DNA from 3 places in the Cellulosimicrobium sp. MI9406 genome. Region 2 is predicted to be linked to each of the others. Evidence: riboswitches for the same ligand, from Rfam matches in the RefSeq annotation. Region 2 holds a riboswitch; each other region holds the start of a gene.
What was found. Region 2 has a riboswitch for S-adenosylmethionine ahead of MT994_RS07665 (aminotransferase class V-fold PLP-dependent enzyme). Riboswitches for the same ligand answer to the same signal wherever they lie in the genome.
Positions count from the first base shown of each region.

Region 1: linked by a shared signal. The riboswitch ahead of MT994_RS01840 (methylenetetrahydrofolate reductase) and the one ahead of MT994_RS07665 (aminotransferase class V-fold PLP-dependent enzyme) in region 2 are both predicted to bind S-adenosylmethionine.
Region 3: linked by a shared signal. The riboswitch ahead of MT994_RS00810 (hypothetical protein) and the one ahead of MT994_RS07665 (aminotransferase class V-fold PLP-dependent enzyme) in region 2 are both predicted to bind S-adenosylmethionine.

Region 1 covers NZ_JALIZI010000001.1:417,131-420,394, reverse strand. The annotation lists gene metE (5-methyltetrahydropteroyltriglutamate--homocysteine S-methyltransferase) at 1-577, opposite strand, end outside; gene MT994_RS01840 (methylenetetrahydrofolate reductase) at 610-1,671, opposite strand; SAM riboswitch class I at 1,677-1,779, opposite strand; gene MT994_RS01835 (cation acetate symporter) at 1,869-3,264, opposite strand, start outside.
Region 2 covers NZ_JALIZI010000003.1:454,285-457,548, reverse strand. The annotation lists gene MT994_RS07675 (O-succinylhomoserine sulfhydrylase) at 1-661, opposite strand, end outside; gene MT994_RS07670 (rhodanese-like domain-containing protein) at 658-1,149, opposite strand; SAM riboswitch class IV at 1,451-1,566, shown strand; gene MT994_RS07665 (aminotransferase class V-fold PLP-dependent enzyme) at 1,600-3,033, shown strand; gene MT994_RS07660 (GNAT family protein) at 3,146-3,264, shown strand, end outside.
Region 3 covers NZ_JALIZI010000001.1:178,806-182,069, forward strand. The annotation lists gene MT994_RS00805 (NERD domain-containing protein) at 1-723, opposite strand, end outside; gene MT994_RS00810 (hypothetical protein) at 789-1,388, opposite strand; SAM riboswitch class IV at 1,461-1,578, opposite strand; gene MT994_RS00815 (hypothetical protein) at 1,807-1,971, opposite strand; gene MT994_RS00820 (ubiquinone biosynthesis protein UbiD) at 2,098-3,264, shown strand, end outside.

The DNA.
Region 1 (3,264 bases), on a different contig from region 2:
GCGCGTCGTCGGCGGCCTTGGACAGCGCGAGGAACGTGACCGGCCCGACGACGACGGGCCGCGTCACGACGCTGGCCTCCTTCGCCTCGACGAACTCGCGCACGACGCGGTCGTCGACGAACCGGATCGGGGTGTCCGGGCCGATCTCGGGGACCAGGTAGTGGTAGTTGGTGTCGAACCACTTGGTCATCTCGAGCGGGGCGTCGTCCCCCTGGCCGCGCGCCACGGTGAAGTAGCCCGCGAGGTCGAGGCGGCCCGCGTCGTCGGTCAGCGACGCGAACCGCGACGGGACCGCCCCGAGGGAGGCGGCGGCGTCGAGCACCTGGTCGTAGAAGGAGAACGAGCCGGGGACGGACGCGTCGTCGGCGCCGAGGCCGAGGTCGACGAGCCGGCGGACGGTCGCGAGGCGCAGCTCGCGGGCCGTGGCCTCGAGCTCCTCGGCCGAGGTCTTGCCGGCCCAGAACTCCTCGACGGCCTTCTTCAGCTCGCGGCGGCGGCCGATGCGCGGGTAGCCGAGCACGGTGCCGGCGGGGAAGCCGACCAGGTTCTGGGTAGGGGAGGGTACGGAAGTGGCCATGATCGAAACCTCTTGCTGGTCCGGAGGACCGGTCAGACGGGCGCGCCGTGCGTGGCGGCGCTCGTCGTGGGCAGGGAGGTGCCGGTGACCCACGGCCCGCTGGCCAGGTCCGGGACGAGCGGGGCGGCGGCGGCGCTGGCGCCGCCCCCGGTCCCGACCGACCCGCCGCCGAGGTGGACACCCTCGAGCAGGTCAAGAGCGGCGCGGTGCTTGTTGAACGTGTACACGTGCAGACCGGGCGTGCCCGCGTCGAGGACGCGCTGCGCGAGGTCGACCGAGTACGCGATCCCGTAGGCGTGCTGCGCCTCCGGGTCGGGCAGGGCGTCGAGCGCGTCCAGCAGGTGCTGGGGCGCGCGCACGCCCGTGAGCTCCTCGACGCGACGGAGCCGCGCGGGCTCCGTCGTGGGCAGCAGCCCGGCGAGGATGGGGATCGTCACGCCGGCCGCGCGGGCCTCGGCGACGAAGTCGGTGTACGACGACGCGTCGTAGAAGAGCTGCGTGATCGCGAAGCTCGCGCCGGCCTGCTGCTTCTGCCAGAGGCGTCGCACCTCCTGGGTGCGCGTCGTGCCGGCGGCGGGGTTGCCGTCGCAGAACGTCGCGACGGCGATCGTCAGCGGCCGGGCCGCGCCGCGCAGCGCGACGGCCGGGTCGGACGCGCAGCGCGACGCCTCGACCTCGCGCAGCAGGGCGACGAGCTCGGTCGACGACCGGACGCCGTCCGGCGCGGGCTGCCAGTCCGGCTGGTCGCGCGGCGGGTCGCCCCGCAGTGCGAGGAAGCTCCGCACGCCCTCGTCGAGGAAGTCGGTGATGACCGACTCCACGTCCTCGCGCGACGCCCCGACGCAGGTGAGGTGCGCGATCGGCAGCACGGGCGTGCCCTGGAGCAGGCGTCCGACGACCTGGCGCGCGGTCGCGCGGTCGGTGCCCGCGGCGCCGTACGTCACGGACACGAAGTCGGGGTGCGTCGCGACGAGACGGCGTGCCGTCTCCCAGAACTTCGGGGCCGCGTCCGGTCGGCGCGGGGGCATGAGCTCGAACGACACCGTCGGCCGCGGACGGCCCGGACGGTGCGCGAAGGATGCCTCTGAGGTCATGCGTCACTCCATCGACCCTGGCGTTAGCACCTTTGTCCTCGGGAGGCTTCCGTCGGCGGGTTGCTGCGGTGTCGTCGAGCCAGGACTCTCGACCGCTCTGGATGGTTGCCACGATCCTACGACCCATCCGACATGCGGTCGAGAGCGCCCGCCAGGTGAGATGCGGAGGGTCGTCGGAGCTCCCGGTGCGACGAGTCTCAGGCTCGACGGCGCTCGGGCACGTGCAGACGGCGGAGGAACCGGTCGGTGCGCAGCGGCGGGCCGCGCCGGTCGAGGAGCGACACGACGACGACGGTCGCCGTCGCGAGCGGGATGGTCCAGGCGGCGGGCTGGGCGAGCAGGGCGCGCACGACGCCGGGGACGCCGTCGGCCGTGCTGCCGGACGGGCTCCCGTACCCCGCGGCGACGAGCGCGGACGACGCGAGCAGCGCCGTCGCGCACAGGACGGCGCCCACGACCATGCCCGCCACCGCGCCGCGCGCGGTGAGGCCGCGCCACCACACGCCGAGCAGGATCACGGGGGACAGGGCCGACGCGGCGAAGACGAACACCGTCCCGACGCTCGTCACGAGGCCCTGCGGGATGGTGACGAGCGCGAAGGCGAGGGGGATGAGCGTGCACGCGACCGCCGACCAGCGGAAGGACCGCACGGTGCCGCCGAACAGGTCCTGGCTCACGACGCCCGCCAGCGCGACCACGAGCCCCGACGACGTCCCGAGGAACGCGGCGAACGCCCCGGCGACGACGAGCGCGGCGAGGAGCTCGCCGCCGAGCCCGGGCACGAGGCGGGTCGGTAGCGTGAGGACGACCGTGTCCGCCACCCCGGGCGCCGCGAGGTCGGGCGCGACGACCCGCGCCACGAGCCCGAGCGTGCTCGACACCATGTAGAACACGCTGATCATGACGAGCACGACCACGGTCGTGCGGCGGGCCGAGCCGCCGTCGGGCGAGGTGTAGAAGCGCACGAGGACGTGCGGCAGCCCGGTCGTGCCGAGCAGGAGGGCGAGCAGGAGCGAGACCGTGGCGTACGCGTCGAGGCCGCCCGGCCCGGCCTCGTGGGGGAACACGGCGGCGGGGTCGAACGTGACGACGGCGCCGCCGGGCTCGAACGCCCCGCCGAGCGCCATGAGCACGAAGACGAGCGGCACCGCGAGCGCGGTGAGCTTGACCCAGAACTGGAACGCCTGGACGAACGTGATGGAGCGCATCCCGCCCGCGGCGACGACGGCGCTCACCACGACCGCGATCCCCACCGAGCCGACCCACGGCGGCACCGCGGCCACGCTCGTGATGACGAGCGCCGCCCCGTGGAGCTGCGGCACCACGTAGAGCCACCCGATGACGAGCACGAGCACGCTCGTCACGCGGCGCGCGACCACGGAGTCGAGCCGGGCGTGCACGAAGTCGGGGATCGTGTACGCGCCGCTGCGCCGCAGGGGGCCCGCGACGAACAGCAGGACGAGCAGGTAGCCCGCCGCGTACCCCACGGGGAACCAGAACGCCTCCGCGCCGGACAGCAGCACGAGACCCGAGAGCCCGAGGAACGTGCCCGCGGACAGGTACTCGCCGCTGATCGCCGACGCGTTCCAGACC
Region 2 (3,264 bases):
GCTTGGTCGCCGAGTAGACGACGACGTCGGCCCCGAGCTCGAGCGGCCGCTGCAGCAACGGCGTCGCGAACACGTTGTCGAGCACGACGACCGCGCCGGCGGCGTGCGCGAGCTCGCTCACGCGCCGCGCGTCGACGATGTCCTGCATGGGGTTGGACGGCGTCTCGAAGAACACGACGTCCGCGGGGGTGGACAGCGCCTCCTCCCACTGCGACAGCACGTGGCCGTCGACGTAGTCCGTCCGCACGCCCCACTTCGCGAAGATCTCGTCGAAGATGACGAGGCTCGACCCGAACAGCGCGCGCGCCGCGACGATGCGCGACCCGGACCGCACCAGCGCGGCGAGCGCCGTGAACACGGCCGACATGCCGGACGCCGTCGCGTAGCACGCCTCCGCACCCTCCAGGAGGCGCAGGCGCTCCTCGAACGTGTGCACGGTCGGGTTGCCGTAGCGTGAGTAGACGAACCGGTCGAGCTCTCCCTTGAACGCCGCCTCGGCGTCCGCCGCACGGTCGTACGTGTAGCCCTGCGTGAGGAACAGCGCCTCGGACGTCTCCTGGAACTCGGTGCGCGCGTGGCCGCCGCGCACGGCGAGCGTCGCGGGACGGGCGCTCGCGGGCAGGGGCTTGCGGCCGGAGCCGCCGGGCACGACCGCGCTCATCGGGCGGCCTCGTCGAACGTCGTGGTGGGCAGCCCGCGGACCTTCCAGCCCTCGACGTCCCGCAGGCCCGAGAACCCCTGGGCGCCCTCGAAGCCCTCGAGCACGTTGTACGACGGCCCGAGCCCGGCGGCCGTGGCCGCGCGCGCCGCGCCGATCGACCGCTGGCCCGAGCGGCACAGGAACACGACGGGGCGCTCGTCGCCGGGGGTCAGGCCCGCTTCGACGAGCCGGTCGAGGAACCGCGGGTTGGGCCCCGCCGGGGTCACCCACTCGTCGAACAGGACGTCGCGGCCGAGCTGAGTGGCGTCGGGCACGCCGATGGTGCGCCACTCGCCCTCGGTGCGGACGTCCACGAGCACGGCGCGCTCGTCGTGCGCGAGCAGGTCCCATGCCTGCTGCGGGGTGAGGTCGCCGGCGTAGCCGACGGCGGGACGTGCCTCGGGGGGTGCCGGCCAGGGTGCCGACGCCTGCTGGGACTGGTCGCTCATGAGAGTCCTCCTCCATCGATCGTGGCAGTAGCACCCTGCGCCCGGCCGCCGAGGCGGTCCGGGGGGTTGCTGCGGCGTCGACGTGCCACGTCACTCGGCCGCTCCGGATGGTTGGCTCGGATCGTACGCCACGCGTCCGACGTGCGGAACGCCCGTCTCGGGGAGCGGCCCGGGGTGGAGGTGCCCGACGCCGCGTGGCTCCGACGCGCGGGCTTATGACGCGGAGCGCCGCGTCCCGCCATCCGAGACGCCGTGACCACCGGTTGACACGTCACCGTCCGCGCGGACATCCTGGTCCGCAGGTCATGAGTGCCAGCGCGAAACCCCGGTTTGCTGGCCGGCAACCCTCCTCTCGCGGCGGGGTGCCCCGGGTGACGACCAGGCCGCACGCCGACCGGCGGGCGGCAAGCGCGGGGAGGTTCTCCCCGGACGACCCTGGAGGACTGTGCCATGACTGCTCTCGCGGACGTCTCGTGTCCCACCGACGCCCCGGCCCCTGACCTCGCGGCGCTCGTCGACGCGCCCGCGCTCCTGCCCGTCGTCGGCGGGGACACGCTCGTCCCGCTCGTCGACGGCCGCAGCGTGCCGTACGCGAACCTCGACGTCGCGGCGTCGGCCCCGGCGCTGCGCTCGGTCGCGGACCGCGTGACCGAGGTGCTGCCGCTCTACGCGAGCGTGCACCGCGGCGCGGGCTACCTCTCGCAGGTGTCCACGGCGCTCTACGAGGCGTCGCGCCGCACGATCGGCGCGTTCGTCGGTGCGCGCGAGGACGACGTCACGGTCGTCACGCGCAACACGACCGACTCGCTCAACCTCCTCGCGGGCTGCGTCCCGGCGAACGCGGACGGCACGCCCGGGCGCGTGCTCGTCCTCGACGTCGAGCACCACGCGAACCTGCTGCCGTGGCAGCGCGCCGGCGGCGCGACGGTCCTCGCGGGCGGCGCGTCCGTCGCGGAGACGCTCTCGGGCCTGCGCACCGAGCTCGCGCGCTTCCCGTACGCGCTCGTCGCCGTGACCGGCGCCTCCAACGTCACGGGCGAGTCCCTGCCCGTCGCCGAGGTCGTCCGCGCCGCGCACGACGCCGGGGCGCGCGTCGTGCTCGACGGCGCGCAGCTCGTCCCGCACCGCGGGTTCTCGCTCGCCGCGTCGGGTGTCGACTACGTCGCGTTCTCGGGGCACAAGACCTATGCGCCGTTCGGCGCGGGGGCGCTCGTCGGGCGGCGCGACTGGCTCGACGCGGGCACCCCCTACCTTGCGGGCGGCGGCGCCGTGCGCCAGGTCGCGGTGACCGGGACGCAGTGGCAGACGGCGCCCGCACGCCACGAGGCCGGCTCGCCGAACGTGGTGGGCGCCGCGGCGCTCGCGGCGGCGTGCGACGCGCTCGCCGCGCTCGACCCGGCCGACCTGCACGCGCACGAGACGACGCTCCGCGCGGCCCTCGTCGCGGGCCTGGAGGCCGTCCCGGGCGTCCGGGTCGTGCGCGTGTGGGACGACGCCGTCGACCCGGTCGGCGTCGTGACGTTCGCCGTCGAGGGCCACGACCCGGGCCTCGTCGCCGCCTACCTCTCGGCCGAGCACGGCATCGGTGTGCGCGACGGCCGGTTCTGCGCGCACCCGCTGCTCGCGCGCCTCGGCCACGACGCGGGCGCGATCCGCGCCTCGGTGGGCGTCGGGACGACGGGCGCCGACGTCGTGCGTCTCGTCGAGGCCGTGCGCGCGTACGTCGAGCAGGGACCGACCACCCGGTACGAGGTCGTCGACGGCTGCTGGGCCGTCGTGGACGACCCCCGCCCGGTCCCCGCGGGGTCCGGCCTGGAAGGGCTGTTCGCGACCGCAGCGGCGGGCTTCCTCGCCGACGCGGCGGGCTGCGGACCGGCCGTCTGACCGGCGTCGGCGGCCGACGGCGGAGCCCGTTCACCGAAGCGTCGCCGAGCGTTGTCCACCGCGTCGCCGGACCCTCTTGGCGCGGTGTTCCGCGTGTGCTCTGATATGCGCTGTGCTGCACGACGTCGTCCTCTCGGGGCACGGTTTCCGGCTGGAACCGCTGGCCCTGGAGCACGCTGAGACGCTGGCCGGCCTCGTCGACGAGGCGATGTGGTCAGGGATGAGCATCCC
Region 3 (3,264 bases), on a different contig from region 2:
GAGAGCGAGCCACGTCTTGCCACACCCCGCGCCGCCGACGACGCGCATCCGGTGCACCTCCGAGAGCGCGTCGAGCGTGCGGGACTGGTCGCGGGTCATCTGCTCGAGCCGCGTCTCGTGCTGCGCCGCGAGCGCCAGGTGCTCCGCCTGGCTGGGAAAGCCCCCGGTGAGCGACTCGACGAGGTCGGGGACGTCGTCGAGGGCGAGCGGCGCGTGCCCCTGGCCGTGGCGCTCGATCGCGTGCTTGACGCGGTCGGCCACGCCGAGCGGCCGCTCCAGGTCCGTGCGGTCGACGAGCATGTCTCGCGGCAGGTCGAGCGACGACCAGTCGGCCGGCACGTACCGGTGCGGCAGAGCGACGAGGTGCGCGGTGCGCGCCCCGCCGGCCCAGAGGCCGCGACGACGCAGCAGCGCCTGGAGCGCGTGCCGGGCCCCCTGCACCTGACGGACCGGGTCGATGCGGTGCCTACGGTCGCCGCTGCCCTGGTACCACGCGCCCTCGTGCCGGTCGACGTAACCGCCCTTGACCTCGATCGCCGCGATCCCGACTCCCGGCCACGCGACGAGCACGTCGATCTCGTACTCGTGCTCGTCCTCCTGGAGGTGCAGGCCGTGGACGACGACCGCGTCGTCCGGCAGCTGCGCGACGAGCGCCTCCCACACGGCGCGCTCTGCGCCGCCGTCGTCGGGAAACGTCGGGTCGGGGGGATACGCGTGCGGCATGACCTGTTCGTACCGCACCGGCCCGATGCCGTCACGGGTGCCGGCGGGACGGTGCGCCACCCTCATCAGATTTCACCCGCCTTCGCGGAGGCGACCACGCTTGCGGGATGCACGGCACGCACCCACGCGAGGTAGGCCGCGCGGCGGGCGGCGTCGTCGAAGCTGCCGTGGGCTGCCCAGTGGTCGTGCCAGGTGAAGAGGCGCTCGGGCCGCGAACGCATCGCGTCCTCGATGATGCCGTCCTGGACCGTCCGCCGGCCCCAGTACGGCGCGCTCGGGTCGAGCCGGAGGACGGGGAGACCCGTGGCGCGCGCCAGGCGCCACCGCTCGGGAAAGACCAGCGTCACGTAGGCGCGCATCCGTGGCTTCATCGGGTCGTCCTGGTGGCGCGGCGCGAGCGACGGCACGCCCAGTGCCGAGGTGAGACGCGAGTCGACGGCGAGGCAGTCCGCGCACACGGAACGCTGCACCCGCAAGGTCCCGTGGGAGTACGAACTACCCCGCAGGCACACCTGGCACAGGGTCAGTCCGGCGCCGACGGCGCACGCGCGGGACGGCGTCGGGCGGGGGACGCCGGTGTGGACGGGGCAGATCAGCCCTCCGTCGGCGGTGAGGAGGACGCGGCACGCCTCGTCGGTGCGGACCCAGTGGGTGAGGACGGACATCGGTACAGCCCTTCGTTCAGGGCCGACGACCGGTCGGCGCGCACCGTCGCGGTGCGGCCGAGGCGGACGTCGACCTCGCACTTCCCTCGGCCGGTCGGCCGGGGGCCGGTCTTCCTCCTGGGGCACCGTGCGCGAGGGGCGCGGTTGCCGGACCAGCACGCGGAGGGCGTATCGCTGGACACTCGTGACCTGGGCAGATGTCTACCTCATCCGCCGACGGACAGCAAGAACGCTCCTCGTGTCCGCCGGGCTCCGCGCCCTCGGAGCGGTGCCGAACCCAGGTCGCCTCGCAGCACCCGCTCCCCAGCCGCGCAAGGCGCGTCCGGCACAGGGTCGTCTCGGCGGGAACGGGGTGAGGTCTCTGATGGGCAGGAACTGCTCGGCCAAGGGGCCGGCGGAGTCGCCCGGTGGCGCGCCCTTAGCGGCCGTCCAACAACCCGATCGCGACGCCGACCACCAGCACCGCCACGATGACGACGACGCACCACAGCACCCCGACGAGCCCAGGCCGGGGCCCGTCGGGCCGTCCACCGTCGTCGGGCGGCCTGTCCTCGCGCCGCGGGTCGTCAGGCTGTCGGTCCATACCGCCAGGACACCACGCGGGCCGCGGGCGAGCGCGGGCAGGGAGCGGCCGGACCCCGCCGACGCGCGAGCCCCGGCACCGCTCCGTAGTCTCGCGGGATCCCTGGTTCCGGCGAAAGGTGACCCCATGACCGACGCCCCGACCCCTCCCCCGGCGACGGGCCGCATCGTGCTCCTCGGCGCGACGGGCTACACGGGCACGCTCGTCGCGCACGAGCTCGTGGCCCGCGGCGCGAGGCCCGTGCTCGCGGGTCGGTCCCAGGACCGGTTGGAGGCGCTCGCCGCCGACCTCGCCGCGGAGACACCGACCGCGACCGCACGGACCGCGGCGGCACCGTCCGCGACGGCACCGTCCGCGGCCCGTCACCGCGCCGAGCCCGCGGGCTCGCGCGAGGCCGGGAGCCCGCCGTCGGGCACCGCTGCGCGCACGCCGCTCGAGACCGCGGTCGCGGACGTCGACGACGCGCGGACCGTGCGTGCGCTGGTCGAACCGGGCGACGTGCTGATCTCGACGGTCGGCCCGTTCGGGCGGCACGGCGGCCCGGCGGTCGAGGCCGCGATCGAGGCGGGCGCGGTGTACCTCGACTCGACGGGCGAGCCAGCGTTCATCCGGCGCGTGTTCGACGAGCTCGGGCCGCGCGCCCGGCGCACGGGTGCGGCGCTGCTCACGGCGTTCGGCCACGACTGGGTGCCCGGCAACCTCTCGGGGGCGCTCGCGCTCCAGGAGGAGGGCGCCGACGCGGTGCGCCTGGAGATCGGCTACTTCCCCACCGGCGGCGGCGTGAGCGGCGGCACGCGCGTGAGCGCGCTGGAGACGGCGCTCGAGCCGTCGTACGCGTGGCGCGACGGCGGTCTCCGGAGCGAGCGCATCGCGGCGCGCGTCGTCACGTTCGACGTCGGCCCCGGCCGGCGCGTGCGGGGCGTCACCGCGGGCGGCACCGAGCCGTTCACGCTCCCCGGGCTCGAGCGGGGGCTGCGCGACGTCGAGGTGGCGCTGGGCGTGTCCGGTCCCGCGGTGCGGCTCGCGCCGGTGGCGACGGCGGTCGCGACGGCCGCGCTGCGCGTCCCCGGGCTCGGCGACGGCCTGCGGCGGCTCGCCCGCTCGCGCAGCGGGTCGAGCGGCGGGCCGGACGAGGCAGCCCGCGCGGCGTCGCGCACGCACGTGCTCGCGGTCGCACGCGATGCCGAGGGCAAGGTGCTGCGCCGGGCCCGACTCGACGGTCCCGACGCGTACGACCTCACGGCCCACTACCTCGCGTGGGGCGCGACCCGAGCAGCGGCCGGCGAGACGAAC